DNA from 4 places in the Methylobacterium sp. WL19 genome. Region 3 is predicted to be linked to each of the others. Evidence: riboswitches for the same ligand, from Rfam matches in the RefSeq annotation. Region 3 holds a riboswitch; each other region holds the start of a gene.
What was found. Region 3 has a riboswitch for cobalamin ahead of FV220_RS20170 (TonB-dependent receptor). Riboswitches for the same ligand answer to the same signal wherever they lie in the genome.
Positions count from the first base shown of each region.

Region 1: linked by a shared signal. The riboswitch ahead of FV220_RS21485 (TonB-dependent receptor) and the one ahead of FV220_RS20170 (TonB-dependent receptor) in region 3 are both predicted to bind cobalamin.
Region 2: linked by a shared signal. The riboswitch ahead of FV220_RS07415 (TonB-dependent receptor) and the one ahead of FV220_RS20170 (TonB-dependent receptor) in region 3 are both predicted to bind cobalamin.
Region 4: linked by a shared signal. The riboswitch ahead of FV220_RS18220 (TonB-dependent receptor) and the one ahead of FV220_RS20170 (TonB-dependent receptor) in region 3 are both predicted to bind cobalamin.

Region 1 is NZ_VRVC01000145.1:1,348-7,022, forward strand. It holds gene FV220_RS21480 (TonB-dependent siderophore receptor) at 1-2,234, shown strand, start outside; cobalamin riboswitch at 2,332-2,530, shown strand; gene FV220_RS21485 (TonB-dependent receptor) at 2,831-5,032, shown strand; gene FV220_RS21490 (PepSY domain-containing protein) at 5,026-5,675, shown strand, end outside.
Region 2 is NZ_VRVC01000025.1:35,073-40,747, reverse strand. It holds gene FV220_RS07415 (TonB-dependent receptor) at 8-1,960, opposite strand; cobalamin riboswitch at 2,108-2,320, opposite strand; gene FV220_RS07410 (CusA/CzcA family heavy metal efflux RND transporter) at 2,372-5,530, opposite strand; gene FV220_RS07405 (efflux RND transporter periplasmic adaptor subunit) at 5,527-5,675, opposite strand, start outside.
Region 3 is NZ_VRVC01000125.1:5,773-11,447, forward strand. It holds gene FV220_RS20160 (glucan biosynthesis protein) at 1-975, shown strand, start outside; gene FV220_RS20165 (catalase family protein) at 1,139-2,242, shown strand; cobalamin riboswitch at 2,326-2,528, shown strand; gene FV220_RS20170 (TonB-dependent receptor) at 2,640-4,790, shown strand; gene FV220_RS20175 (DUF1993 domain-containing protein) at 4,837-5,394, opposite strand; gene FV220_RS20180 (hypothetical protein) at 5,490-5,675, opposite strand, start outside.
Region 4 is NZ_VRVC01000101.1:88-5,762, forward strand. It holds partial or broken gene FV220_RS18215 (ABC transporter substrate-binding protein) at 1-368, opposite strand, end outside; gene FV220_RS18220 (TonB-dependent receptor) at 377-2,356, opposite strand; cobalamin riboswitch at 2,477-2,689, opposite strand; gene FV220_RS18225 (recombinase family protein) at 3,007-3,600, shown strand; gene FV220_RS26175 (hypothetical protein) at 3,606-4,040, shown strand; gene FV220_RS18240 (hypothetical protein) at 4,762-5,028, shown strand; gene FV220_RS18245 (hypothetical protein) at 5,221-5,675, opposite strand, start outside.

The sequences.
Region 1 (5,675 bases), on a different contig from region 3:
TGCAGGGCTCCGGCGCCGGTGTCGGCAGCGGCAGCACCAACGACAGCATCGTCGCGGCGAATTCCTACGTCGTGTCGCGCAGCTCGTCCGGCACCAAGACCAACGCCAGCCTGCGCGAAATCCCGCAATCGATCTCGGTGGTGACGCAGAAGCAGCTCGAGGATCGCGGCGCGCAGAACCTCGCTGATGCATTGGCCTACACAGCAGGAGTTTATGCTTCCCCTCAGGGCGATGACGGGCGCTTCGACCAACTCATCATCCGCGGCTTCGACCAGACCATCCGCGGCGTCTACCGCGACGGCCTGCGCCTGCCACTCACGAGCTTCTCCGGCTTCCCGCAGGAGCCCTACGGGATCGAGCGCATCGACGTCCTGCGCGGGCCGACTTCGGGTCTCTACGGCCTGAACGATCCGGGCGGACTCGTGAACTTCGTCAGCAAGAAGCCCCTCGACGTGCCCCTGCGCGAGATCTTCGGCTCTTACGGCACCTACAACCGCAAGCAGTTCGGCTTCGACCTGAGCGGTCCGGCCAACCCCGAGAAGACCATCCTCTACCGGATCACCGGCTTCCTGCGGAACGGTGGCACCCAGGCCGATTACGTCGACCTCGACCGGGTGTACATCGCCCCGGCCGTCACGTTCCGGCCGTCGGCCGATACCAGCCTGACGCTTCTGGGAAATTACCAGAAGGATGTCTCGGGCGATAAGTACCGCTTGATCCCGCAATATTACACAAACGGGTCGAACCCGCTGAAGGCCAACCTGCGCGACCGCTTCCTCGGCGAGCCCGATTTCAGCCGCTTCAAGTCCGAGCGGGCCATGGCGGGCTACGAGTTCTCGCACCGCTTCGACAACGAATGGACCGTGCGCCAAAATCTGCGCTACGCCCATGCCAGCACCAACTACAACAGCATCTACCCGACCGGGCTGAACAATACGGCTTCACCCTCGCTCATCAACCGTTCGGCCCAGACCTGGCTGGAGGATTACGGCGTCTTCACCGTCGATACCCAGATCCAGCACGAGCACGTGTTCGACTGGTTCAAGAACACCGCCTTGCTCGGCATCGATTACAGCAACATTCAGAACAAGAGCGACCAGAGGGGCGGCCCGACCCAGTCGTTCTTCGATCCCAGCTTCCTCATTACCGGCGTGGGTCCGGCACTCGTCGGCCCGATCGATGTCCTCAACCCGACCTATGGCTCGGCCGTCGCCCCCCTGCAGAGGACGCTGTTGAGCCGGCTGTCGCAGGAGCAGACCGGCATCTACGCCCAGGATCAGGTGAAGTTCGGCAACGGTTTCCTGTTCAGCGCCAACGCCCGCTACGATTGGGTGAAGACGCGGACGGACGTGCAGAACCCCGCCCTGGATGCCGTTCGTACGACGCTGAACAGTATCGGCGTCCCGAACGCGATCCCGACCAATTTCGGGGTCACCCAGAATGCGGAATCCTATAGCGGCCGCGTCGGACTGTCGTATCTCTTCGACAACGGCCTGACGCCCTACGTCGCCGCCGCGCGCTCGTTCAACGTGCTGCCGTTCTACATCCAGTCGAGCACTCGGAGCCAATTCGTCCCGGCCGTGCCGGATACGTATTCGATCGGCCCCGCCAAGCCCGAGATCGGCGAGACCATCGAGGGCGGCATCAAGTTCCAGCCTCCGGGATCGAACAGCACCTTCCTGCTGACCTACTTCAATACCAAGAAGACCAACGCCCTGACCTTCGACGGGACCGATCCACTGCAGCAAGCCTATTACCAGACCGGCGAGATCACGGTGAACGGCATCGAGGCCGAGGCGACCCTTGAACTCGCCGAAGGGTTCCGCCTGCTCAGTTCGCTCACCGCCCTCAACGCCCGGGTGACCAGGGACATCCCGCCGTTCCCCTTGCCCGACGCGACCGGAAACCGGCCGATCCAGGTTCCGAACATCGTGATCTCGAACTGGGCCGACTATACCGTCCAGACTGGCCTGTTCCGTGGTCTCGGCTTCGGCTTCGGCGTGCGCTACATCGGCGATACGTTCGGCGATACGGCCAACACCATCCGCGTGCCGGATTACTTCCTGATGGATGCGTCGATCCGCTATTCCTTCGACAACTGGCGCTTCCAGGTGGCCGCCAACAACCTGGCCGACAAAGTGTATGTCGGCACCTGCGCCCAGCTCGGCGGATATGTCGGCTGCAATTACGGCGACGGCCGCCGCATCACCGGCTCCGTCACCTACCGCTGGTAGGCGACGCGCATCCGATGAGATTGGCCCCGGATCGAAAGATCCGGGGCTTTTCTTTTGGGCTGTTGCCGTGACGTCGTTGACGCGGTCTCCCGGCCTCGACTAGCTTGAGCATGACGGTTCCTCTTCGGGGGATCAAAAGGGAACGCGGTGAGGACCTTGTGTCCGATGCCGCGGCTGCCCCCGCAACTGTAAGCGGCGAGTCCTTCATCAACACGTCACTGGGTGATCACCTGGGAAGACGATGAGAGGGCGGTGACCCGCGAGCCAGGAGACCTGCCGTCAGTCGTGGTCACACGCGAAACGCATCGGGCGGGGTGTCCTGGTGGGGTGTCGGGGCGTTCGCATGTCGCGAACGCATCGGTTTCGTTCGCGGTGACGTGCCACTGCGCTGAGCCGCGCCCGCCGTCTGCCTGCGATGCCCGATCGTTCCCGTTCCTTCCGTTACAGAATCGCTCCACGGCATGCCTTCGGCGAGACCGTCCGGTCCCGCACGCAGGCATTTTGCCCGGTTCGCCGTATTGTAACGTTATAACATACGATTTAGCAGAGGGGGCGCGGCACTCGGCCAGCGATCACTCCGGTTTGCCAAAACGAACATGCCCAGACAGGTCACCCACCGCGCCCCCGGCCGGACATCCACGGCCCGCGCCACCGCTTTCCTCGCGTCGCTCCTCGGCTCGACCCTGCTCGCCGGTCAGGTCCGGGCACAGGATTCCGTCAGCCAGAATGCCGTCACCCTCGACCAGCTCACCGTGGAGGGGAGCGGGGTCGGCCTCACCCGCGCCAACCCGGTCGGGCTCAACCTCTCGACCCCCTCCCGCAGCGCCAGTCGCCTTGGCCTGACGCCGCTGGAGACGCCCGCCAGCATCGACGTCATCAGCGGCGAGACCGCGCGCATCCGGGGCCAGAACACGGTGGTCGAGGCGGTGACGCAGAACGCCACCGGCATCACCACCATCGCGTCGCCCGGCAACGGCAACGGCGCCTTCTCCAGCCGGGGCTTCGCCGGCCCGAACTCGATCCAGCAGCTGTATGACGGCACCCGCCTGTTCGTGGGCGCCGGCACCGTGACCTTCCCGTTCGACACATGGAACGTGGAGAGGATCGAGGTGCTGCGCGGCCCGGCCTCCGTGCTCTACGGCGACGGCGCCATCGGCGGCGTGGTCAACGTGGTCTCGAAGAAGCCGAGCTTCACGCCGATCCATGCCGCCCGCGCCGCAACCGGGTCGGATGGGCTCGCGCGCCTCGCCGTCGATCTCGGCGGTCCCATCGGCGATGCGGTGGCCTACCGCCTCAATGTCAGCGGCAACCGCGACGGCGGCTGGACCAGCCCGAACGGGGATTTCCGCAACCTCGCGGTCTCGGGCGCGCTGCTGTTCCAGCTGAACCCCGATCTCGCGGTGACCCTCAGCCACGATCTCGGCTACCAGGAGCCCGCCCGCTACTGGGGCACGCCGCTGGTCGATGGCCGGATCGTCCAGTCCCTGCGCAACAACAACTACAATGTCGACGGCGCGAAGGTCATCTGGTCCGACAACTGGACCCAGCTCAAGACCGAGTGGACGCCGAGCGCCGACATCACCATCCGCAACACCGCCTACCGGCTGCAGAGCCGTCGCCACTGGCTCGATGTCGAGCAATACAGCTTCAATCGCGGCACGGGCCTCATCGACCGGTCCAGCTATACCGAAATCTACCACCAACAGGAGCAGGTCGGGAACCGCTTCGACGCGGCCTTCAAGGGCAACGTCTTCGGCTTCCGCAACGAGTTCGCCATCGGGTTCGACGTGAACCACGTGGATTTCCGCCACACCAACAACTTCTCCAGCGCGGGCAGCAACCTCGTCACCAGCGTCGATCCGTTCAATTACGATCCCGGACAGTTTCCGGCCAATGGCCGCGCGAGCCCGGCCTATGCCACCAGCACCAACCAGGCCTCGGTCTTCGCCGAGAACCGGCTGATCCTCAGCGACCAACTCTCCTTCCTCACCGGCGTGCGCTTCGACGCGCCGACCCTGCACCGGCGCAACCTGCAGACCGGCGACACCTTCGCGCGCTCGTTCGAGGCCCTGAGTTACCGCTTCGGCCTCGTCTACAACCCGACGCCGGATTCGGCCCTCTACGTGCAATACGCCACCGCCACCGATCCGGTGGGGAGCCTCATCAGCCTGTCGCAATCGAACGCCAATTTCGACCTCTCCACCGGCGAGCAGATCGAGGTCGGTGCCAAGGGCCTCGCGCTGAACGGCGCCCTCGAATGGACGCTCGCCGGCTACCGCATCGTCAAGGACAAGCTGATTTCGGCGGTGCCGGGCCAGCCCAATGTCTCGACCCAGGTCGGCCGGCAATCCTCGCACGGGGTGGAGGGGGCGCTCGCCCTGCGCCTGCCCGATGGCTGGCGCATCGACGCCAACCTCGCTCTGCTCCACGCGCAATACGACGAGTTCCGGGAGGGGGCGGTGTCCTATGCGGGCAACCAGCCCATCGACGTGCCCGAGCGCGTCGCCAATGTCTGGCTCAATTGGGCCTTCGCCCGCGACTGGGAGGCCAGGATCGGGCTGCAGAATGTCGGCCGGGTCTTCAGCGACTTCTCCAATACCGCGCCACGGCCCGACTACACCCTCGCCCATCTCGGCCTCGACCATCAGGTCACCCCGGCCTCGCGCCTGAGCCTTCGCGTCTACAACCTGTTCGACACAACCTACGCCATCAGCGGCAACGCCGTGGACGGGATCGGCACCAACTGGATCCTCGGGCGACCGCGCTCGTTCGAGGTGGCCTACAGCGTCGCGTGGTGAGCCCGCTGAAACGAGGGAAGCGGTGGCTGGTCCTCGGCCATCGCTGGCTCGGCATCGCCACCGGGCTGCTCTTCGCCCTGTGGATCGGCTCCGGGCTGGTGATGCTCTACGTGCCGTTCCCGAGCCTCACGGAGACGGAGCGTCTCGCGCATCTTCGCCCGATGGCATGGGAGGCGGTCGCGGTCTCGCCTGACGAGGCCCTGGCCGCCGCCGGGCTGCAGGGCATGCCCCGCAGCCTCGATCTGGAGATGCGCGGGGACGAGCCTTTCTACCGGATGTCGGCCAGCGACGGCCGCCGCATCACCCTCTCGGCGCGAACCGGCGCACCGGCCGGGCCGGTCGATGGCGAGGCGGCCCGGCGCCTCACCGGGGCCGGTCCCGGCGCGTCCGTGGAGGAGGTCGAGCGCGACCAATGGACGGTGACGGCGCGCTACGATCCCCTGCGACCCTTCCACAAGGTCGCCTTGAACGACGCGACCGGCACGGAGCTCTACGTCTCGGAAAGGACGGGCGAGATCGTGCTCGACACGACGCGGTTCGAGCGCGGCTGGAACTGGGTCGGCGCCGTCACCCACTGGGTCTATCTCACGCCGCTGCGCGCCCGCGCCGAGCTGTGGCGCGATGCTGTGCTCTGGATTTCCGG
Region 2 (5,675 bases), on a different contig from region 3:
GGCGGTCTCACAACGCGGTCAGGCGGACGCCGCCGTACACGGCGAGGCCTGCCCCGAGGAAGCCGGTGGGGTTCTCGTAGCGGCGGTCGAACAGGTTATCGACCCGCCCAAACACGCTCACCGTCTCGCTGACGTCGTAGTTCACCGCGAGGTTGACCAGGGTAAAGCCCGGGTTCTTGAGCCGGGCCACCGAGAAGTCGCGGTTGCCGTCGACGAAGTGGCCGAGCACGATCACGGTCCCGCTGACGGTCAGGCCCGGGAGGGGGGTCCAAAAGGCCGTCGCGCTGCCCTTGTGGCGGGGCCGTCGCAGGAGCTCCTGGTTGGTGATCTCGTTCTTGGTCACCGTGTTGGTGTAGTCGATCCGGCCCGTAAGGGTATCGGAGAACCGGACAGCGACGAAGGCTTCCGCCCCGTACGATTCGGCCCGGCCGACGTTCTCGTTCGAAGTGAACGTCGCGTTCGAGGTGATGAGGTTCTTGAAATCGTTAGCGTAGTAGGTCGCTCCGACGAGGACGCGGTCCCCCAGGGGCTGCTCGATGCCGGCGTCGTAGCCGAGGCTCTCCTCCGGCCTGAGGTTCGGGTTGGCGAAGAAGTTTGAGGCCGGGAAGCTCTGGAACAGCTGGCTCAGGGTCGGCGCCTTGAAGCCGGTGCCGACGCTGCCTTTGATCCGGGTCTCGGTGAAGGGCAGGATGTAGCTCGGCGCGACGCGGAAGGTGGTGGCCGGCCCGAAGGCGTCGTTCTCGTCGTGGCGGATGTTGGCAACGAACGACGCCCGCTCGAAGGGCGTCAGCTGCACCTCCCCGTAGCCGGCCGTGTTGCCGTTCCTCGCCCGCAAGTTGCCGGCCCCGAACGGGCTCGGGTCGGTGGTCGACAGGCTCTCGTCGTCACGCTGAGCGCCGAACAGGACGAGGTTGCCGGGCGAGAGCTGGTAGTCCCCGCGGTACTCGTAGCGCGTGCGCTCGCCCAGGCCCGTCGTCGCGTCCGGCGTCGCAAGGGGGTCGAGGGGGCCCTGCTGTCTGTTGAACAAGTTCGAGTAGTTGATCGCAAAGAGGTTGTGGAACCCAGCGAACGGTGTCCACTCGGCCTCGTTGCGGGTGAAGACCTGCTGCACGTCGGCGGCACTCCGGAACGCCGCCGGGAAGGCTGGGAAGGTGCTGTAGTCGGTTCCCGTGAATAGGAGACGGGAATTGATGAAGCGCGTCACCGAGTTGATGCGGAAGGTGTCGGTGAACTGGTAGCCGAACTTCGCCGAGACGGTCTCGTTGTCGTAAAAATTCGGATGGATCGCCCGGCCGAGCGGGACGAGGTTCGGCGGCGTCACCGGCGTCGCGGCCGCACGGAAGTGCTGGATCGAGACCGAATAGTCGAAGCCGTCCTCCGACCCGCTGATCCTGCCGCTTTGGTTGAAGGTACCGAACGAGCCGCCCTCGATCCGCGCGGTGGCCCTGGCCGGTCCCTCGCCACGCTTCGTCGTGAAGGAGACCGCGCCTCCAATGGCGTCGCTGCCATAGAGGCCGCTCTGGGGACCCCTGAGCACCTCGATGCGGGAGAGGTCGTCGGTCAGGAGTTGCCCGAAGTCGAAGGAGCCGTTCGGGTTCGACGGGTCGGTCGCGTCGATGCCGTCGATGAGCACCTTCACGTGGTTCGAGTTCGAGCCGCGAATGAACACCGAGGTCTGACCGCCCGGGCCGCCGGTCTGCACGACGTTGAGGCCCGGTACCTGCTGGAGGGCATCCGGGACGGTGCGGCGCTGCTGGGCCTCCAGGGTGGCGGCGGTGAGCACGGTGACGCTTGATCCGACCTGGTCGACGGGCGTCGGCACGCCGGTGGCGGAGACGGAAAGCTCGGAGAGCGTGACGGCCGCCTCGGCCCCGCGCGGGACATCGGCGAAGGGGGCGGCGGCCTGTTGCGCGAGCACGGGACCGGAAAGGGCGGCGCAGGCGAGCGCGAGCGTGCGCAAGCACGCGGTTCGGGAAGGAAAGGACACGGGACAAGCCTCGGGCGACGTCTGTGGCACGTCACCGCGAACGAGGCCTGGGCGCTTGCCTGCCGTTAGGGCAGCCGGGCGCCTCGACACCCATCAGGACACCCCGCCCGATGCGTTTCGCGTGTGACCACGACTGACGGCAGGTCTCCTGGCTCGCGGGTCACCGCCCTCTCATCGTCTTCCCAGGCCCGAAGACCCAGTGACGTGTTGATGATGGGCTCGCCGCTTACAGTTGCGGGGGCAGCCGCGGCTTCGGGAAGGCCCTTTCGGACCTCATCCTCACCGCGTTCCCTTTTGATCCTCCGGGGAGGAACCGTCGGACATACAGGACCTGAGGGAATGGCCCAGCGTCAATGTCGCTTCGGGGTTTTCCGCCCTGTGTGTTCATAACGTTACAAGTCGGGCCTCGGGGTCGATGGCATTCGGTTCGGACCGCGGCAGTCCCCAGCCCTTCACCAGGCCGTAGACCGCAGGGATTACCACGAGGGTCAGGACGGTCGACGAGACCATGCCGCCGATCATGGGGACCGCGATCCGCTGCATAACCTCAGAGCCCGATCCGGTGCTCCACAGGATCGGCAGGAGCCCGGCCATGATGGCGACCACCGTCATCATCTTCGGACGCACCCGCTCCACCGCGCCGATCATGATGGCCCTCCGCAGGTCGGCACGGGTGAGTGCCCGTCCGGCGCGGTCGCATCCGGCCCGGATCTCGGCCAGCGCATGATCGAGGTAGACCAGCATGATCACCCCGGTCTCGGCCGCGACGCCTGCCAGTGCTATGAAGCCGACGGCCACCGCCACCGACAGGTTGAAGCCCATCCACCACATCAGCCAGACCCCGCCGACGAGCGCGAACGGCAGCGACAGCATCACGATCAGGGTCTCGGTCAGTCGACGGAAGTTGAGGTACAGCAGCAGGAACACGATCAGCAGCGTCAGCGGCACCACGACCTTGAGCCGGGCCGTCGCCCGGTCGAGGTACTCGACCTGACCGCTCCACTGCACGAGGGTACCCTGCGGCAGGCTCACCTCTTTGGCGACCGCCGCCCGCGCCTCGGCGACGTAGCCCCCGAGGTCGCGACCGGCGACGTCGACGTAGATGAAGACCGCGAGTTGCCCGTTCTCGGTCCGGATCTGGGTCGGGCCACGGTTCAACTGAACCTTGGCGACCTCACCGAGCGGTACCGTGCCCCCACCCGGGATCGGCACCTGAACCTCGGAGGCGATGGAGCGCGGGTCGGAGCGGAAGGCGCGCGGGTAGCGTACGTTGACGGTGTAGCGCTCGCGGCCCTCGACGGTGTTGGTGACGCTCTCGCCGCCGAGCGCCATCCCGATCACGTCCTGCACGTCGCCGACGGTCAGCCCGTACCGGCCCAGCGCCTCGCGGTCGGGGGTGATGTCGAGGAAGTAGCCGCCCTGCACCCGTTCGGCGTAGGCGCTCGACGTGCCCGGCACCGCCTTCACCACCGCCTCGACCTGGCGGGCGACCTTCTCCATCTCGGAAAGGTCCGTCCCCAGCACCTTGATCCCGACCGGCGTACGGATGCCGGTCGAGAGCATGTCGATGCGGGCGCGGATCGGCTGGGTCCAGGCATTCGAGACCCCGGGGAACTGGAGCGCGGCGTCCATCTCGGCCTTCAGGCTCGCCGTCGTGACCCCGGGTCGCCACTCCGCCTTCGGCTTCAGGTTGACGATGGTCTCGAACATCTCGGACGGCGCCGGGTCGGTCGCGGTGTTGGCCCGACCGGCCTTGCCGTAGACCGAGGCGACCTCGGGGAACGACTTGATGATCCTGTCCTGGGTGGCGAGCAGGTCCCCGGCCTTGGTCACCGAGATGCCCGGCAGCGTGGTCGGCATGTACATCAAGGTGCCCTCGTCGAGGTCGGGCATGAACTCGGAGCCGAGCCGGCTCGCCGGCCATGCCGTCGCCGCCAGGACGACGAGGGCCAACAGGATGGTGAGCACCCGCGCCCGCAGGACGCCTGCGATGAGCGGTCGGTAGATCCAGATCAGGAGTCTGTTCACCGGATTGCGGTGCTCCGGAATGATCCGGCCCCGGACGAATAAAGCCATCAACGCCGGGACGAGTGTCAGGGACAGCACCGCCGCCGCGGCCATGGCGAAGGTCTTGGTGAAGGCCAGCGGACCGAACAGGCGGCCCTCCTGGCTCTCTAGCGTGAAGATCGGCAGGAAGCTCACGGTGATGATGAGGAGCGAGAAGAACAGCGACGGCCCGACCTCGCTTGCGGCCTCGATCAGGATCTCGACCCGGCGCTTGCCGGGGTCCGCCCGCTCCAGGTGCTTGTGGGCGTTCTCGATCATCACGATGGCGGCGTCGATCATGGCGCCCACCGCGATGGCGATGCCGCCCAGGCTCATGATGTTGGCCCCGAGCCCGAGGGCCTTCATGCCCGCGAACGCCATGAGGATGCCGACCGGCAGCATCAGGATCGCCACCAGCGCGCTGCGGACGTGGAGCAGGAACACGACGCAGACGAGGGCTACGATGACGCTTTCCTCGATCAGCGTGCCCTTGAGGGTCTCGATGGCCGCCTCGATGAGGTGCGAGCGGTCGTAGACCGGAAGGATCTCCGTGCCCTCGGGCAGGCTGGCGGCGACATCGGAAAGCCGGGCCTTCACGTTCTCGATGACGTTCAGGGCGTTGGCACCGAACCGTTGCAGGACGATCCCGCCGGCGACCTCGCCGTCGCCGTTCATCTCGGTGATCCCGCGGCGCTCGTCGGGACCGAGCTCGACCCGAGCCACGTCCTTCACCCGCAGGGGTGTGCCCGCCTCCGTCCTCAGGACGATGCTCTCGATGTCGGCGACGCTCTTGAGGTAGCCGCGGCCACGGACGACGAACTCGAACTCGGAGAGCTCGACGGTACGGCCGCCGACGTCGGCGTTGCTCGACCGGATCGCCTCCCGGAGCTTGGACAGGGTGATGCCCTGTGCCCGCAACCGGTTCGGATCGACGACCACGTTGTACTGCTTCACGAAGCCGCCGACGCCGGCGACCTCCGCCACGCCCTCGGCCCGCGACGCCCCGAAGCGGACGACCCAGTCCTGCAGCGACCGGAGCTCGGCCAGCGTGCGCTCCTTGGCGACCACGACGTACTGGTAGACCCAGCCGACCCCGGTCGCGTCGGGTCCCAGGGTCGGGGTGACGCCGGCCGGCAGGCGTTTGGCCACGGTGTTCAGGTATTCGAGCACCCGGCTCCGGGCCCAGTACGGGTCGGTGCCGTCCTCGAAGATGACGTAGACGAACGACACCCCGAAGAACGAGAAGCCGCGCACGACTTTCGACCGGGGCACCGTCAGCATCGCGGTGGTCAGGGGGTAGGTGACCTGGTCCTCGATGACCTGGGGCGCCTGCCCGGGGTACTCGGTGTAGACGATGGTCTGGACGTCCGAGAGGTCCGGGATCGCGTCGAGCGGCAGGGTCCTCAGGGCGTAGAGCCCGGCTCCCACCGCGAAGACGGTCCCGATCAGCACCAGCACCAGATTCCGGGCCGACCAGGCGATGAGGCGGGCGATCATGGCGCCTTCCCCTCGGCGGCGGCCTGCGGCCCGGGATCGGGCTTGGGTTCCGAGAGCCCCTGCAGCGCCGCCTTCAGGTTGCTCTCGGCATCGATGAGGAAGTTGGCCGAGGTCACCACGCGGTCGCCGGCGACGATGCCGTCGC
Region 3 (5,675 bases):
ACGGCGTTCTGGATCTGCGAGCCGAAGGCCGAGGCCCGCGCCGTCACGATCCTGGCGCTCCTCGATTCGCCGAGCCTCGCGGGCGCCTACCGCTTCGTGGTCGAACCCGGCGAGACCTCGCGGATGGTCGTCACCGCCTCGCTGCATCCCCGCGCCGCGATCCCGCGTCTCGGCCTCGCGCCGCTCACCAGCATGTTCTTGCACGGAGCGAACGGTCCGGGCGCGCGCGGAGCCGCGCCCTTCGACGATTTCCGGCCGCAGGTTCACGATTCCGACGGGCTGGTGGTGGCGACCAAGGACGACCGCCTATGGCGTCCCTTGAGCAACGGACGGCGCGATCCGCAGATCTCGGCGTTCCGGGTCGATCCCCTCGATGGGTTCGGACTTCTCCAGCGCGAGCGAAGCTTTGCCGCCTATCTCGACGTCCAGGCCCGACACGAGGCCCGGCCCGGCCTCTGGGTCACGCCCCAGGCGGGGTTCGGCGCCGGGGCGGTGCAGCTCTTCGAGATCCCGTCCCGCGAAGAGTACATGGACAACATCGTCGCCGCCTTCGTGCCGGCCGCACCCGTCACGGCGGGAAGCGCCCTCGACCTCGCCTACACGCTCGCCACCATCGGGGCCGAACCGGACACCGCCGTACTGAGCGCGCTCGCCCGGGTGGTCTCCACCCATGTCGGTTCGGCCGAGCGCCTGCGGCCGACCACGCCGCCGAGTCCGGAGCGGCGCCTCTACGTCATCGATTTCGAAGGACCGGGCCTGCCCACCGGCCCAGACGGTGACATCGCGGCCGAGGTCTCGGCCAGCGCCGGCGCCATGGTCGATCCGGTGGTGGAGCGGGTGCCCCAGACCGGGGGCTGGCGCCTCTACGTGGAATGGCGTCCGCCGACGCCGCTGCCGCCCGGTGACGTCATCCTGCGCGCGCGCCTCATGCGCGGCGGGCGTCCGATCAGCGAGACCTGGGACAACGCCGCCTGATCGCCGATTTCACGACTTGGCGAGTTGCCGCAGGGATCGGAACGGGAGCACCGGTCGGGGATTCTCAACTTGGAACACCACCAAGTTGCGGAGCCGCCCGGTTCCCTCAAGGCCTTAGAAGCGCCTCGGGGCGCGGCATCCGCCATCCCCCGGAGCAGCACCCTTGGCGATCGAGACCCCCTACCTGCGCTACACGCCCGCCGTCGAGACCCCTGACGCCGACGAGGCCGAGACCAGCCGGTCCCTGAACGAGACCATGCGCTCCATCAGCGAGACGACCCTCGCCCATGGCGGTCATGCCATCCGCAGCGTCCATGCCAAGGCGCATGGCGCCTTGAGGGCCGAGTTGGAGGTGGCGCCCGGCCTATCCCCCGAACTGGCGCAGGGCCTGTTCGCGCAGGCGGGGCGCTACCCCGTGGTGATGCGCTTCTCGACCATCCCCGGTGATATCCTGGACGACAGCGTCTCCACTCCGCGCGGCGTGGCGATCAAGATCGTCGGTGTCGAAGGCGAACGGCTGGAGGGGTCGGAGGGGGACGCCACCCAGGATTTCGTGCTCGTCAACGGGCCGGCCTTCTCGGCGCCGGGACCGAAGCAGTTCCTGGCGACCCTGAAGCTCCTCGCCAAAACCACGGATCGGGCGGAGGGGCTCAAGAAGGTCGCCTCGGCGGCGTTGCGCGGCGTGCAGAGCGCGGTCGTGGCGGCCACCGGTTCGCCGAGCCCGGCCCTGGCGACGCTGGGCGGACAGCCCGAGACGCACATTCTGGGCGACAGCTTCTACAGCCAGGTTCCGCTGCGCTTCGGCGATCACATCGCCAAGATCGCGCTCGTCCCGGTCTCGCCGGACCTGACGGCGCTCACCGACAAGCCGCTGGACGACACGAGCGCCCCCAATGCGATCCGCGAGGCGGTGCTGGCGCATTTCCGCCGCCATGGCGGCACCTGGGAGTTGCGGGCGCAGCTCTGCCTGAACCTCGACGACATGCCGGTGGAGGACGCCTCCGTGGTCTGGTCGGAGGCAACGAGCCCCTACCGCACCATCGCCACCCTCACCGCCGCGCCGCAGACGAGCTGGAGCGAGGCCCGCGCGGCTTTCGTCGATGACGGCCTGTCGTTCAGCCCGTGGCACGGGCTGGCCGCGCACCGGCCGCTGGGCGGCATCATGCGCATGCGCAAATCGGCCTACGAGATGGGCAAACGCTTCCGGGCCGAGACAAACGGCCGCCGCATCGAGGAGCCGAGGAACCTCGACTCGCTCCCGGAGTGATGCCGGACGTTGCCGTGATGCGACAGGGCGGCGGCGATGGTCGATGCGGGAACATCTCGCCATTGACCCTCCCGTTGCGGCCGACCTAGCCTGACGATGACGGTTCCCCCTCGGGGGATCAAAAGGGAACGCGGTTAGGATCTTGCGTCCGATGCCGCGGCTGCCCCCGCAACTGTAAGCGGCGAGCCCATCATCAACACGTCACTGGAGGCTCCGGCCTCTGGGAAGACGATGAGAGGGCGGTGACCCGCGAGCCAGGAGACCTGCCGTCAGTCGTGGTCACACGCGAAACGCATCGGGCGGGGTGTCCCGGTGGGGTGTCGGGGCGTTCGCATGTCGCGAACGCATCGGCTTCGTTCGCGGTGACGTGCCACTGCCGTCGCCCGAGGTTTCGCCCGTGTCTGCCCATCCTCCACGCGCTCTCCATCCCCTCCTCGTCCTCGCGCTGCTGACATCCGCGTCACCGGTCCTCGCCCAGTCCGGCGCGGCGACCATCGCCGAGGCGACCCTCGACGAACTTTCCGTGGCCGCCGACATGCGTCCGCCCCCCGCTGCCGGTCCCGGCCTCGGCGGGGCCACGGGTGGAGCCGGCGGGGCCGAAGCGTTCGGCGCCCTGTCCGCTCCCGCGCTGACGTCGAGTTCCGGCGTCATCACCGGCAAGGCCCTCAACGACCGGCCGGTCACCCGCCCCGGCGAGGTACTGGAAGCCGTGCCCGGCCTCATCGTCACGCAGCATTCCGGCGAGGGAAAAGCCAACCAGTACTTCCTGCGCGGCTTCAACCTCGACCACGGCAGCGACATCGCCATCACCATCGACGGCATGCCCGCCAACATGCGCACCCATGGCCACGGCCAGGGCTATGCCGACATCAACTTCCTCATTCCCGAACTCGTCGGCGCGGTGGAGTTCCACAAGGGCCCGTATTTCGCCCGCGACGGGGATTTCGCCTCCGCCGGTTCGGTGCGGATCGACACGATCGACGCGGTGCCCCGCCCTCTCGCGCTCACCTCCCTCGGCAGCTTCGGCTACAAGCGGGCGCTCACCATCGCCTCCGCGCCGCTGGGGGAGGGGACGCTCCTCGCCGCCGGCGAGGCTCAGGTCTATGACGGCCCCTGGGTGGTGCCGGACGCCATCCGAAAGCTCAACGGCGTGCTGCGCTACAGCCAGGGCACCGCCCTCGACGGGTTCTCCCTCACCGGCATGGCCTATTCCAACCGCTGGACGGCGACGAACCAGATCCCTCAGCGGGCGATCTCCGAGGGCCTGATCGGCCGCTTCGGCACCCTCGACCCAAGCGATGGGGGTAATGCGAGCCGCTTCTCCCTGTCGGGCCGCTGGAGCCGGTCGGACGACGGCGGCGTCACCCGCGCCAGCGCCTACGTCATCCGCTCGAATCTCAACCTGTTCAACAACTTCACCTATTTCCTCAACGATCCGGTCAATGGCGACCAGTTCCGCCAGCTCGACAGCCGCACCGTCGCCGGCGGCGAGATCGCGCGGGTGTTCAATGGTGAGCTGTTCGGTCTCGCCATGGAGAACGAGATCGGCGTGCAGGCGCGGTTCGACGACATCCATGTGGGCCTGTTCAACACGCGGGCGCGCACCTCCCTCTCCACCGTGCGCGACGACCGCGTGCAGGAGGGCAGCGCCGCCCTCTACTTTGAGAACCGCCTGCGCTGGACCGAGTGGCTGCGCACCAGCGTCGGCCTGCGCGCCGACGCCTACGACGCCACCGTGAGATCGAACAATCCGCTGAATTCGGGCCATGCGCGGGACGGCATCGTCAGCCCCAAGCTCGGCGTCGTGTTCGGCCCCTGGGCCGAGACCGAGCTGTTCGTGAATTACGGCGAGGGTTTCCATTCCAACGACGCCCGGGGCGCGACCATCACGGTCGATCCGGGCAATCCCCTGTTCCCCCTCGACCGGGTGCCCCTGCTGGTGCGCTCGGTGGGCTCGGAGGTCGGCATCCGCAACCGCTCCATCGCCGGTCTCGAGTCGACCGTGACCCTGTTCCAGCTCGATTTCGATTCCGAGAACCTGTTCGTGGGTGATGCGGGCACCACCGAGCCGAGCCGCCCGAGCCGGCGCACCGGCATCGAGTGGACCAACCACTACGCGGTGACGCCCTGGCTCGCTCTCGACGCCGACCTCACCGTGACCCATGCGCGCTTTGCCGACCGCGACCCTGCGGGGAGCCGCATCCCCGCCGCCCCTACCGCCATCGCGGCCGCCGGCTTTACGCTGGGCGAGTCGCTGGGCTGGTTCGGTACGCTACGGCTTCGCTATTTCGGCCCACGCCCGCTCATCGAGGACAATTCCGTCCGCTCGAAGCCCACCACCCTGGTGAACGGCCGCATCGGCTACAATTTCGACAACGGCGTCACGGTGCAGCTCGACATCCTCAACCTGCTCAACGTCAAGGCGAGCCAGATCGATTATTTTTATGAGTCGCGGCTGCGGGGAGAGCCCGCCGGCGGGGTGGCGGACACGCATCTGCATCCGGTGGAGCCGATGGCGGTGCGGTTGACGGTGGCGGGGCGGTTTTGAGGAATGGGAGCGGGTTGCGGGCAGCCAAGCCGCTCTCCGGTCATGCTCATGGCAGCGATCCGGGCCGGAGATACGCGAACATGTGAGGCACATAGTCGGCTTTGCCGAGCGCGATGCCGTGATGTCGCAAGATGGCGTAGGCGGTGATGACGTGGAAGTAGAACTGAGGCAGAGCCCAATCCCGAGCGTATTGTTCGCCGCTCATATCGAACGTGATGTTGCCCGGAAGCTCGATCGTGATCTGCAGGGTCGCTCCGGAATCGAGGGCATTGTCCGAGAGGCTGTCCAGACGCGCCAATGCGTCGGCGATGCGAGCCCGTGCATCCGCGATTGAGCCGGGCACGTCGCCGGCATTGCGCCCCTCGGCCGCCACGGCAGCAAGCGATTGGGGAATATCTTCGCCGCGAAGGCGGAACGTCGCCTCCTGAGCTTGGTAGGTGGCAAAACACACCTGTGACGCTAACGGGTACATATCCGGTGCCAGACGCGCCGATAGCAGACCATTGGCCGGATCCACCCTCTGATGCTCTGCCTTGTCCAGCAGCCCGGCCAGCGTCCGCAACATGTTCCTGTAGGTCGGTACCAGAAGGTTAGTCAGCGACATAATCAGTCTCGCGTCGACGGCTACTTCAAGGCCTATCCTATTTCCCCGGGAGCGAACACCATGAGTCGACGCTTACTTTTTCCCATTCCGGCCTCCTACGGCCCCACCCGCTTGCGCACCACCATCTCCCCCTTGAACAAGAACTTCTGCGCGCGCTTGCCCGTATCCACCTCCGTGGTGAACACGTTGCCCTTGCTGTCCACGGCGAGGTTGTGGACCCAGTGGAAGTCGCCGGCCATGCGGCCGTTGCGGCCGAAGGCGCCGAGCACTTCGCCGGTGTC
Region 4 (5,675 bases), on a different contig from region 3:
TCGTTGGGTACGCCGAGTTCGAGAAGGGGGAAGCCGACGCGCTTGAGCAGGCCCACCGTGGTCCGCGTCGTGAAGGCTCCGGCCACGACGAGGTCGGGCCGGAGCGCGACGATCTCCTCCGACAGGCCACGGGTCACCGCGATGCCGGTGGCCTCCCGCGCGACGGTGGAGCTGCGCGGGTCATGGGCGAGGTAGGTCACTGCGGTGACCTGGTCGCGGTCGGCGAGCCGCAGGACCAGCTCGTCGGCGCAGAGGTTCATCGAGACGACGTGGACCGGATGCGCCGGCTCGTCTGCCGCCCACCCCGCACCTGACAGACCAGGCCAGACCGCAATCGCTAGCGCAGCCAGCGTCCATCGCATCGACATCGCAATCCTCAGAACGTCGTCACGCGGACGCCGCCGTACACGGCGAGGCCCGGCCCGAGGAAGCCGGTGGGGTTCTCGTAGCGGCGGTCGAACAGGTTATCGATCCGGCCGAACACACTCACCGTCTCGTTCACGTCGTAGTTGACCGCGAGGTTGACCAGGGTGAAGCCCGGGTTCTTCAGCCTCTGGATCGAGAAGTCTCGGTTTCCGTCTACGAAGTGGCCAAGCACGATCACCGTCCCGCTGAAGCTCAGGCCGGGGATCGGCGTCCACTGAGCGGTGGCGCTGCCCTTGTGGCGGGGCCGGCGCAGGAGCTCCTGGTTGGTAATCTCATTCTTGGTCACGGTGTTGGTGTAGTCGACCCGGCCCGAGAGCGTGTCGGTGAACCGGACCGCAACGAAGGCCTCGGCCCCGTAGGATTCGGCTCGCCCGACGTTCTCGTTCGAGGTGAAGCTGGCGTTGGTGTTGATCAGGTTCTTGAAGTCGTTGGCGTAATAGGTCGCGCCGACGAGAACGCGCTCGCCGAGCGGCTGTTCGAAGCCGGCATCGTAGCCGAGGCTCTCTTCCGGCTTGAGGTTGGGGTTGGCGAAGAAGTTGAACGCCGGGAAGCTCTGGAACAGCTGGCTCAGGGTCGGCGCCTTGAAGCCGGTGCCGACGCTGCCTTTGATCCGCGTGTCGGTGAACGGCAGGATGTAGCTCGGGGCGACGCGGAACGTGGTGGCCGGTCCGAAGGCGTCGTTCTCGTCGTGGCGAACGTTGGCGACGAAAGAGGCACGGTCGAACGGCGTCAGCTGTATCTCGCCGTAGCCGGCGGTATTGCCGTTCCTGGCCCGCAGGTTGCCGGAACCGAACGGGTTCGGATCGGTGGTCGACAGGCTCTCGTCGTCACGCTGCGCGCCGAACAGAACGAGGTTGCCGGGCGAGAGCTGGTAGTCGCCGCGGTACTCGTACCGCGTGCGCTCGCCGAGGCCGGCGGTCGGGAGCGGGTTGAACGGGTCGTACGCGTTCTGGACCTGGCGGTTGTAGAGGTTCGAGTAGTTGATCGCGAAGACGTTGTGGAAACCGGCGAACGGTGTCCACTCGGCCTCGTTGCGGGTGAAGACTTGCTGCACGTCCGCCTGGCTGCGCAGGCCGCCCAGCGTCACCGGGAAGGTGCCATAGTCGTCGCCGCTGAAGAGCAGCTTCGAGTTGATGAACCGCGTGATCGAGTTGATTCGGAACGTGTCGGTGAACTGGTAGCCGAACTTCGCCGAGACGGTCTCGTTGTCGTAGTAGTTCGGGCGGGTCGTCGTTCCTGGGGCGACGAGGTTGGGCGGCGTCACAGGCGTTGCGGCAGCCCGGAGATGCTGGATCGACACCGAGTAGTCGAAGCCGTTTTCCGACCCGCTGATCCGGCCGCTCTGGTTGAACGTCCCGAATGAGCCGCCCTCGATCCGCGCGGTTGCCCTGGCCGGTCCTTCGCCACGCTTCGTCGTGAAGGAGATCGCGCCGCCGATGGCGTCGCTGCCGTAGAGGCCGCTCTGGGGACCCCTGAGCACCTCGATGCGGGAGAGGTCGTCGGTCAGGAGTTGCCCAAAGTCGAAGGAGCCGTTCGGGTTCGACGGGTCGGTCGCGTCGATGCCGTCGATGAGCACCTTCACGTGGTTCGAGTTCGAGCCGCGGATGAATACCGAGGTCTGACCGCCCGGGCCGCCGGTCTGCACGACGTTGAGGCCCGGCACCTGCTGGAGGGCATCCGGGACGGTGCGGCGCTGCTGGGCCTCCAGAGTGGCGGCGGTGAGCACGGTGACGCTCGATCCGACCTGGTCGACGGGCGTCGGCACGCCGGTGGCGGAGACGGAAAGCTCGGAGAGCGTGACGGCCGCCTCTGCCCCGCGCGGGACGTCGGCGAAGGGGGCGGCGGTCTGCTGCGCCAGGGCGGATACGGGAAGGGAGGCGCAGGCGAGCGCGAGCGTGCGCAAGCACGCGGATCGAGAGGGGAAGGACACGGGACAAGCCTCGGGCGACGTCTGTGGCACGTCACCGCGAACGAGGCCTGGGCGCTTGCCTGCCGTAAGGACAGCCGAACGCCTCGACACCCATCAGGACACCCCGCCCGATGCGTTTCGCGTGTGACCACGACTGACGGCAGGTCTCCTGGCTCGCGGGTCACCGCCCTCTCATCGTCTTCCCAGGCCCGAAGACCCAGTGACGTGTTGATGATGGGCTCGCCGCTTACAGTTGCGGGGGCAGCCGCGGCTTCGGGGAGGCCCTTTCGGACCTCATCCTCACCGCGTTCCCTTTTGATCCTCCGGGGAGGAACCGTCGGAGATAAGGAGCGCGATCAAAGCGTCCGCCGTCAATGGCACGCAAAGGCTTTCCGACGATGTGTGCCTGGAAGGTTACAGGTCAGCACTTACGAAGGTTTGCCTCGGTGCTATGCAGCGTCCGCTTTTCAAAAATTCGGCCCGAAAGCAGACCTTCGCATAACCACCCAAACGAGACGATCGCGCTATCAGCATCCATGTCCGATATTCGATCGTTTTCCCGACATATGCTGGATGTGCTTCCTAATCGGGGGCAAACGGCTCCGTTTATGTCGGGAAAATATGACTGGTTTTCTATTGCCAGATAAACGTGCTTGAATCACTATCCCGACATGCTCGTCGGATATGCCCGCGTCTCTACCCTCGATCAGAACCTCGACCTGCAGCGCGATGCGCTGACCAAGGCCGGATGCGAACGACTGTTCGAGGAGAAGAAATCTGGAAAGGCCGGCACGAAACGTCCTGAGTTCGATGCCGCTCTCGCCTACCTGCGTCCGACCGATGTGCTCATAGTCTGGAAGCTTGATCGGCTCGGTCGCTCGCTCGTTGAGATGATGCGCACGATCGACAATCTGCGGACGAAGGAGGTTCACTTCCGAAGCCTCACCGAGCAGTTTGATAGCGACACGGCTCACGGTCGCTTCGCTCTGCAGATGCACGGCGCCATGGCCGAGTACTTTCTCGACCTGAACCGCGAGCGGACAATGGAAGGGCTGAAAGCGGCGCTGGCCCGCGGCCGGAAGGGCGGCCGGCCAAAGAAGCTCACCGAGGCTGATATCGAGGTAGGCCGCGCCCTGCTGCAATCCGGCACCATCTCGATCGCAGCTATCGCTAAACGGCTCGGGATCAGTCGGGACACCTTCTACAGCTATTTCCCCCAGGCCCGGGCCCGCAGTCAGGCTGCAGCTACAGTCAGCGAGGCCTGATCTCGATGCCGATCCGGCGCGAACATCGCTTCTTTTATCCAATCGACTGGCCGCAGCTCTCTGCAGTGATACGCTTCCAACGCGCCGGGGGGGCTTGCGAGAGCTGTGGGCGGCCTCATGGAAAGGCTGTCTATCACCTGGGTGATGGACGTTGGTGGGATGCGGAGACCGGCTCCTGGCGCGACGGAACTGGGCACGCCCTAAGGATCCTCCCGAGCTTCGAGGATCTCGGGAGCCTCCGCTCTACCAAAGTCGTGCTGGCAACCGCACATCGCGATCACGACACTGCCAACAATGCGGACAGGAACCTCGCAGCCTTATGTCAGCGCTGCCACATGAACCACGATCGCCCTGAACATCGGCGCCGGCGGTGGCGAACGTTGTTCAGGCGAAGGGCCTCGGGCGACCTGTTTCGGGGGCCGTACTCTGAAGTGCGGTAGCTTCTAGCTGAGGTTGTTGTCGTCAGATTACTGACGCTGTGCACCTTCTGGGTCCCACGAGCTTGCTCGCGGAAGAGTGGAGGGGTGAGATAAACTGCGTCGCCAGCCTCGATCAGATCTGCCCGGGCTGGCAACCGTAGGGTGGCACAGAGCGCGGGAAACGCTCTTTGATGCGCTCGCAACCCCAAGTCCGTAGCGACTCTGGCAGACGGCGGTTCACCTCGATGCCAACCTCGTCGTAGGGCGTTGGGCCAGCGGTGACGTAGCGGTACCAGCCCCAGCCGAGCGTACCGACCCCTGCAAACAGGATCGCGAAGGCCACTGTGACGGCCAGCCCTAACCGCGACTGCGTAGGCCGCACTCCATCTGCCATGCCGGTCAACTCCCTTAACGATTCCGCGAGCCCCATACGACGCACGGGATCGCGGAGCCAACACGCAGCGGTATTCAACAAGTGCTTATGGCACTGCCCTGTGCCTTGTTGGGGACGCTCCTCTTCCTCACGCCATCCGCCCTACCGCCCGCTCCTCACCCACATCGCTACCTTTGCCTTAGGCGACTTCTTCGTGTGGGGTCATGGCCTCCGCTACAGGAGAGTTAATCCACGCCATTGCGTGCGCGCCGGCACGTCAAGAATTAGATCGGCACCCTATCTTAGTCTCATACAGCAACAAACAGACCTGATCCCAGGACTGTAGCGCAAAGGAGCTAAGTCATCCACATGAAGACCCGTATCGCCGCCATCGCCACCGCTCTTGTTCTTGGCGTTGCTCCGATCTCGTCCGCGATGGCTTTCGAGCGTCCGTCCCGCTACACCTCGTTCAACTCGTATGAGGTCGATGCTACTGGCTCGCTTGGTGCCCGCGACAGCGCCTTCTCGCGTAACCCGGCCAACTGCCCGATGAGCTCGGCCGCCGAGGGCAATGCCAACCAGCAGAACTTCCCCGTTCAGCAGTACGGCCAGACCTCCGGCGGGAACCGCTGCTAATCGGTCGATAGGGCTTCGATCATGCAGATGAAGGGTTTCAGCTACGCGATGATCGGCGCGTTCGCCTTCGGCTTTCTCGCAACGGTCGTTGGCTCCGCCAGGACCATGATGGGCCTCTGACGACCGAAAGACTCAGCTGATCGAGCGGCGGGGCGGAAGCCTCGCCGTTTTTCATGCGTGGTCCCTGGTTGATCAATCCTCGTCGAAGAAGCCGGAGTCGGATTTGCGGCCGTCCACGATTGAGAAGCCTTCGCTGGATGGTCGGTCGGCGGCCCATCCAAGGAAGAGATCGACACCTTCACATTGAACAGGACCGGCCAAGCGCGTCGCATCTGCTGTCGGCAGCCCTATGGCGGTGGCGAAGGCCTTGAAGTCCGCAAGGCCGGCATCGCCTGGATCGAATGAATGGACCATCATTACCGCGACGCGGGCGCGGTAGCGTTTCGCCTCGTAGATGGCTGAGGCGGTTCGGTGGAGCAGTTGATAGCGAAGGGGGTTGGTCGCCTCCGTGCTAAGGCCTAGCGTCGTGGAGAGTCGATTCAACCTAGCGATCTTACCCTTCGATCCACCTACAAGCCATTCTGAGACCCGTGGGCCGAACGCCTCGTCGACCTTCCCTTCTACAGCCATGACGGCTAGCTCTCCCG